Occallatibacter riparius: one gene and its partner. The protein of the gene in region 1 interacts with the protein of each later gene in a pairwise test. Links are inferred from orthologs where the notes say so. Each region holds a gene or a part of one and is shown on either strand. Other genes may lie near its edges.

Region 1 (3,001 bases):
AAGGCCGAGATGGCAAAACTGGGCAAGGCTGAATCGGCTTCTGTCACCAGCGTCGGCTCTGTTCAGCAGGATCACTTCGTCTACGAATGGGGTCAGGCTGAAGCACATTTCTCCGGTGGTAGGAAGATTTTCGACCGCTATCTAACCGCCTGGCAGCAGCAACCCGATGGCACATGGAAGATCTTCCGCAACCTGGTAATACCAAGCCGTTGATCCGGACCTGTCCGGCAAGAGCGCTGAAGGTGGAGTCAATTAAGATTTCTCCGTTCCGCATTATGCCCGGAAGGGAAACCCTCATGCGCCGCCTCTCGCTCCTAACCTCTCTGCTCATCACCCTGATCCTCCCCTGTCTGGCCCAAGACAACTGGCGCGCCGCCGTCGACCAGAAGCTCCCCCTCCTCGGCCACCGTAACTGGATCGTCATCGCCGACTCCGCCTACCCGCAATCCTCCTCGCCCGGCATCGACGTCATCGAGACCAACGCCGACCAGCTCGAGGTCGTGCAGTACGTCCTGGCTGCCGTCAATAAATCCATCCACGTCCGCCCTGAGGTCCTACTCGACGCCGAGCTCCCCTACGTCGCCGAGTCCGATGCCCCCGGCGTGACCGGCTACCGCCAGCAGCTCGAAAAGATCCTTGCCGGCAGCTCGGCCCAGCACGAACTACACACCAGCCTGATCCAGCAGCTCGACGACGCCAGCAAGATGTATCGCGTCGTGGTACTCAAAACCCGCATGGCCATCCCTTACACGACGGTTTTCCTGCGCCTGAATGCCAAATACTGGTCCGATGACGCGGAAAAACGCATGCGCGCCAAGATGGCCGCCGGAGCCCCACCGGGCCGGTAACTTCCACAGTCCCCACGGTCTACAGATGAGCCGCCCTTCTGATATACTCAGAGAGTTCACCCCGCGGAGGTGGCGAAATTGGCAGACGCACTAGCTTGAGGTGCTAGCGGGTAACTCCATAGGGGTTCAAGTCCCCTCCTCCGCACCAAAGATTTTTCCGCCGGAAAGCAGCCTTTAGAATGAACATCCTCTTCTACTTCGTCATCACTGTGCACGTGATCGTGTGCCTGTTTCTCATTGGTGTGGTTCTCGTGCAGCAGGGACGCTCGGCCGACCTGGCCGGCGCATTCGGCGGGCAGGGCTCCCAGACGGCTTTCGGCCCACGCGCCGCAGCCAACGTGCTCACCCGGCTCACCACCTGGTCGGCGATCATCTTCATGGTCACCTCCCTGACCCTGACGGTTCTCTACCAGCGCGGAACTCACTCCAAGTCAGTGCTCTCCGGCACGCCCACGGCTCCGGCCTCGGCTCCCGCAAAGCCCGGCAAGTAAGCTTCGTCAGAGCGCATCCTCGAAAGCGGCAGGCCAAAAGGCCCGCCGCTTTTTCGTTTCTACTCCCTATTCCCGGTCTTCCCGTCCTGCCCTCCCCCAAAACTGGCACTAGTGCCAGTGGCCTCCCCCTCCCAATCGAGTTCTCATGAGTCTGCTCCCTCCGGGCGGCCGTATGTCGATCCGTACCCGCGAGTTAGCGCGACAACGAAGGGGCTCGCGACAAGGGCCCTCATGCCATTCCCAACTCCTCCAGGAGGGGATATGAACCGTACCCGTAATGGACTTCTATTTCTGGCCCTGTTTGCCATTATCGCCGTCGGCCTGCGCGCCCAAGACGCCGCATCGACCGCAGCCGCCGGCAAAGCCGCTGTAAAGGACGTCGACCCACTCGCCATGCGCGTCCTCAAGGCCGTAGCCGATCCTGTTCAGCAGGCCCAGTCGTTCTCCTTCAAGGCCCTGGTCAGCGAAGAAGACCTCGCCTCCAACGGCCAGCTCATCACCACCTTCCACGCGGTTGAAGTCACTGTCCAGCGGCCCGACAAGATCCACGTCGTCTTTCGCGGCAGCGGCCAGCGTGTCGACTACTACGGGGCCCCGGGAGGCGCGTACCTTTATGCGCCCGATCCCAAGCTCTACGTCTCGCTCCCCGGCCGTGAAAGCATCGACGCGGCACTCGACGCCCTCAAGGCCAAAGACATCGACGTTCCCATCGGCCCGTTCCTGCGCAGCAACTTCTACGCGCTCGCCGAGAAGCTGGTGAACACTGCCTACGTCATCGGACGCGTCAAGATCGGCGACCAGGATGTCCACCAGCTCGCCTTCACGTCTGACGATGCCGACTGGCAGCTCTGGGTCGTCGGCGGCGACGCTCCCCGCTTCGTGCGCGCTGAGATCATTAACAAAAACATCGAAGGCACTCCGCGCACCACAATTCAGTTCCTCGACTGGAATCTGAATCCGACCCTCTCAGCCGACGACATCACCTTCAACAAGCCCGCCGATGCGAGCCAGATCGAATTCATCGCCATCTCGGGAGGCAATTGAGATGAGACGCATTTTTGCTTTGTCCCTTTGCGGATTTGTTCTCACTGCAATGTCCTTCGCCCAGGTTGGGAGAGGTGGACGCGGCGGGGGAAGCAGCAGCGGCAGCGGCCGTCAGCAGGTTCAGAACCGCTCGACCGGCGAAAACGCTAATCGCGGCGGCAATCGCGACAGCGGCAACAGCGCCCGCGCCAACACCGCGACAACCAACAACAACGTGCGCGGCGCCAACGCGAACACCAACGCCAACACCGCGAACGCCCGCAGCGCGAATGTGAACAACACCAGCGCCAACCGGAATGTGAACAATACCAACGTCAACAACGCCAATGTCAACAACACAAACGTGAACCGGAACGTCAACAACACGAATGTCAACAACACCAACGTCAACCGGAACGTGAATGTGAACCAGAACGTCAACGTGAATGTGAACGGCAATGGCGGCTGCTACAACTGCTATCACAACGATGACGACTGGAACTGGGGTGCATTCGCTGCGGGCGCAGCAGTCGTCGGCACCACGGCCGCCATCGCCTCCGCCGCCAGCCATCCAGCGCCTGCGCCCGCGCCCACCACGGTCGTAGTCCAGGCGCCCCCAAGCGGAACCATCGTCACCTC
Region 2 (3,873 bases), 410 kb from region 1 along the record:
GTCGCACACGTAGGTGATGCGCGCGGAGCTTTTATTGGCTTTGAGCGACGAGAGATGTGCGTAGGCGCGGCTGCGCACGCCAATGACGGCGAAGTTGAGCCGATCGTTGGCGCCCATGATCTGTCCGTAGGATTTTGCAGTTGAGCTGATAGCAAGTCCGGCAGTGCCGATTGCGAGCGTGTCGAGGAATTCACGCCGAGTAACCAAGGTGTTGCCTCCCATGGGAATCTAGAGTTGAAGCGAAGAAAAGCGCGGTTGAAGAGCGGTTGCGCAGCGCATTTTCCGACCAGAGAATCTTACTCTGTCGAGGCGCGGGAGGGTGGCGATCAGGAGATCGCCACGACAGCCGGTCAGGAGACCGGCGCTACAAATTCATCGACACAAAACAGAAAGAGCATCCGGGACTGCGATCCGGATGCTCTCTTGTTTTAAGTGCTATTGTGCTTAGGCTTCGGTGCCGTGGCACTTCTTGTACTTCTTGCCGGAGCCGCAGGGGCAGGGGTCGTTGCGGCCGACCTTGTCGCCGGTACGGCGCTGGCTGGGCTGGCTGGCGGCTGAGCCTCCGGCCATGCTGGCGTGCGCAAGCTCGCGCTGCTTCTTCTTCGCGAACTCCTTCTCCAACTGGTCGATGGTTGTCTGCGGTGCGCGCGTAGGAACGGGAATCTCGCGCGGCGCTTCCAGCACCGGGGCGCGATGTCCATCGCCAGGAGCGGGCCGAGCAGCAGAGGCTACGGGCGGCGCTGCCGGCACTTCGCGGCGAGGCTGCGGAGCGGCGTTCACAGGCTGGCCGTCCGGTCCGATGATCTGCATGCGGAACAGGAAGCGCACGGTGTCTTCCTGGAACTTCAGCATCATCGCTTCGAACATGTCGAACGATTCGCGCTTGTATTCGACGAGCGGGTCGCGCTGCGCATAGCCGCGCAACCCGATGCCTTCCTTCAGGTGATCCATGGAGAGGAGGTGATCTTTCCAGAGACCGTCCATGACACTGAGCATGACCATGCGTTCGTGATAACGCATGGTGGGCGCGCCGAGGATGTTCTCCTTGGCTTCGTATTCCTGCTTCAGGCGCTCGAAGATTTCGTCGCCGAGTTCGTGGCGCGCCAATTCCAGTGGCTTGATGCCCGCTGCTTCGAGGCTTACGCCGAACTGGCCCATCAGTTTTTCCTGCAGGCCCTTGATGTTCCACTGGTCCGCGTGCTTGTCTTCGGGGGCAAACTCGTCGAGCGAACTTGAAAGGATGCCTCCGACGTAGTCTTCCAGGATGAGCTCGCGCTGATCGACGCCTTCGAGAAGCTGGCGGCGAAGACCGTAGACCGCCTCGCGCTGCTTGTTCATGACGTCGTCGTACTCGAGAACGTGTTTGCGGGATTCGAAGTTCTGGGATTCGACGGCCTTCTGCGCGGCCTCAATGCGGTTGGAGATCATGCGCGACTCGATCGGCACGCCCTCTTCCATACCGAGACGCTCAAGCAGCGTGGAAACCCACTGCTTGGCAAAGATGCGCATGAGGTCGTCTTCAAGCGAGAGGAAGAAGCGTGAGGCGCCGGGATCGCCCTGGCGTCCGGCGCGTCCGCGCAACTGGTTGTCGATGCGGCGTGACTCGTGGCGCTCGGTGCCAAGGATGAAGAGGCCGCCGGCCTCGATGACTTGGGCGTGTTCCTGCGCGGCCGCTTCCGCGTGAATCTTGTTTACCTCGGCCCAGTCGGTCTCGGAGACTTCGAACTCCTGGCCTTGGTAGTAGAAGCGCAGGAAGCCCGCGGGGGCCATGGGGTTGATCTTGCCTTCGCCTGCGCTGAGCGCACGCGCGTTGTTCTGCTTGACGAGCTGCTGGCGAGTCATGAAGTCGGCGTTGCCGCCGAGCAAAATGTCGGTTCCGCGGCCTGCCATGTTGGTGGCGATGGTGACGCGGCCCAGCTTGCCGGCCTGGGCTACAATCTCGGCTTCACGCTCATGGAACTTGGCGTTGAGCACGACGTGCGGCACGCCTTTGCGTTGCAGAATCGCTGAGAGGCGCTCCGACTTTTCGATAGACGTGGTGCCGACGAGAGCGGGCTGCTTTTTCTCGTACAGCTCGGCGATGTTATCGGCAACGGCCGTGTACTTTTCTTTCTCGGTGCGATAGACGACGTCGGAGTTCTCGACGCGCAGAAGAGGCTTGTTCGTCGGTATGACAACGATTTCGAGCTTGTAGATCTTCTCGAATTCGGCGGCCTCAGTTTCGGCCGTGCCTGTCATACCGCTCAGCTTTTGATAGAGGCGGAAGTAGTTCTGGAAGGTGATGGTCGCCAGCGTCTGGTCTTCCTTGCGGACCTGCACGCCTTCCTTGGCTTCGATGGACTGGTGCAGCCCATCGCTCCAGCGGCGCCCTGGCATCAGGCGGCCAGTGAAGGTGTCGACGATGATGACTTCGCCGTCCTTCACGACGTAGTCAACGTCGCGCTTGTACAGGGCATGTGCTTTGATCGCCGTTTCGACAAAGTGCTTGAGATCCCAGTTTTCTGCGTCGGCAATGTTGTCGATGTTGAGCTCTCGCTCGATGCTGACCCAGCCTTCGTCCGTGACGCCAATGGTACGATGCTTCTCGTCCACTACGTAGTCGCCGGTGAACGTTTTGCCTTCCAGCGTCTCGGTTTCTTCGCCCTTGACCAGCTTGGGAATGATTCCCTTCACGCGCTGGTACTTGTCGGTGGTCTGGTCCGTTGGGCCCGAGATGATGAGTGGCGTACGCGCTTCGTCGATGAGGATCGAGTCGACTTCGTCGACGATAGAGTAGTAGTGCCCGCGCTGCACGCAGTCCTTGATATCGAACTTCATGTTGTCGCGGAGGTAGTCGAAGCCGAACTCGTTGTTGGTACCGTAGGTGATGTCGGCGCCATAAGCCGCGCGGCGCTCGTCGTCGCTCAGATCGTGCACGATGACACCGACGGTGAGGCCGAGGAACTCGTAGATCTTGCCCATCCACTCGGCGTCGCGCTTGGCCAGGTAGTCGTTGACCGTGACGACGTGGACGCCGCGCCCGGCGAGCGCGTTGAGATAGCAGGCAAGGGTGGCGACCAGCGTTTTGCCTTCGCCGGTCTTCATTTCGGAAATTTTGCCGTGGTGCAGAACCATGCCGCCGATGAGCTGCACGTCGAAGTGGCGCATTTTGACCGTACGCCAGCCGGCCTCGCGAACCACGGCGAAGGCTTCGGGCAGGATCTCGTCGAGCGCCGCGCGCTCCGCCTGCTTAATGGCGTCGGGGTCGGTCAGCCCTTCCAGGCGCTGGGCGATGCGTGTCTTGAACTCGGCTGTCTTGGCCTTCAACTGCTCGTCTGACAGTTCTTTCGTAGCCGGCTCTAACGCGTTGATGCTGTTCACAATGGGAATCAGCTTCTTGATCACGCGCTCGTTGGCCGTGCCGAATACTTTCGTAAATGCCTTATCGAAAAACACAGAATTCTCCGTTTACCAGTGTAAATGCCGTGTGTTCTGCACCGACGGACGAACGAGCCGTCCGTGGGTTCCGGTTTTTGCGCCAGGCTCGCTCATTCCAGCTTCCAGATGAGGCGGTCGACGGGCTCGCCCCGGCGAATGCTCCGCAATTGGCGAAGGAAGCGACGGATTGGCGATTCGGGTTCGCCGCTGTCGTCTTCGTCCTGCTGCTCCTGCTGTTGAGTTTGTGCCGTTGCGGCCAGTTCCAGCCGGGGGTGGTAGAACATTGAAAAATAAAGGAATGTCGCTCCGAGAGCGTAAGCGGCGCCGGTGCGGCGGACACTCTTTCGGGCGCGAGCTTTGGGGTCGAAGTGCAGACGCAGGCCTTGCAGAAAAGCAAGCAGCACCAGCGCAACGATGCACACGAGCGGGGCAGACAGGAACAGGGTTCCAAGCCAT

What was found.
Region 2: the proteins of secG (region 1) and secA interact in binary tests that used the Escherichia coli proteins (3 or more experiments, as listed by UniProt). The link is inferred for Occallatibacter riparius from one-to-one orthologs.

Annotation. Positions count from the first base shown.
Region 1 is NZ_CP093313.1:5,511,653-5,514,653, forward strand. The notes cover bases 1-2,683. They hold secG (preprotein translocase subunit SecG), read left to right. Parts: upstream 1-1,027; coding sequence 1,028-1,339; downstream 1,340-2,683. Other genes in these bases: MOP44_RS22535 (YybH family protein), read left to right, coding at 1-213; MOP44_RS22540 (RbsD/FucU domain-containing protein), read left to right, coding at 297-848; MOP44_RS22555 (DUF2092 domain-containing protein), read left to right, coding at 1,601-2,383; MOP44_RS22560 (DUF6515 family protein), read left to right, coding at 2,385-2,683. Also shown: more of MOP44_RS22560, read left to right, coding at 2,684-3,001. UniProt on the Escherichia coli protein: Subunit of the protein translocation channel SecYEG. Overexpression of some hybrid proteins has been thought to jam the protein secretion apparatus resulting in cell death; while this may be true it also results in FtsH-mediated degradation of SecY.
Region 2 is NZ_CP093313.1:5,101,350-5,105,222, forward strand. The notes cover bases 245-3,799. They hold secA (preprotein translocase subunit SecA), read right to left. Parts: upstream 3,436-3,799; coding sequence 445-3,435; downstream 245-444. Other genes in these bases: MOP44_RS20780 (hypothetical protein), read right to left, coding at 3,528-3,799. Also shown: MOP44_RS20770 (Gfo/Idh/MocA family protein), read right to left, coding at 1-207; more of MOP44_RS20780, read right to left, coding at 3,800-3,873. UniProt on the Escherichia coli protein: Required for protein export, interacts with the SecYEG preprotein conducting channel.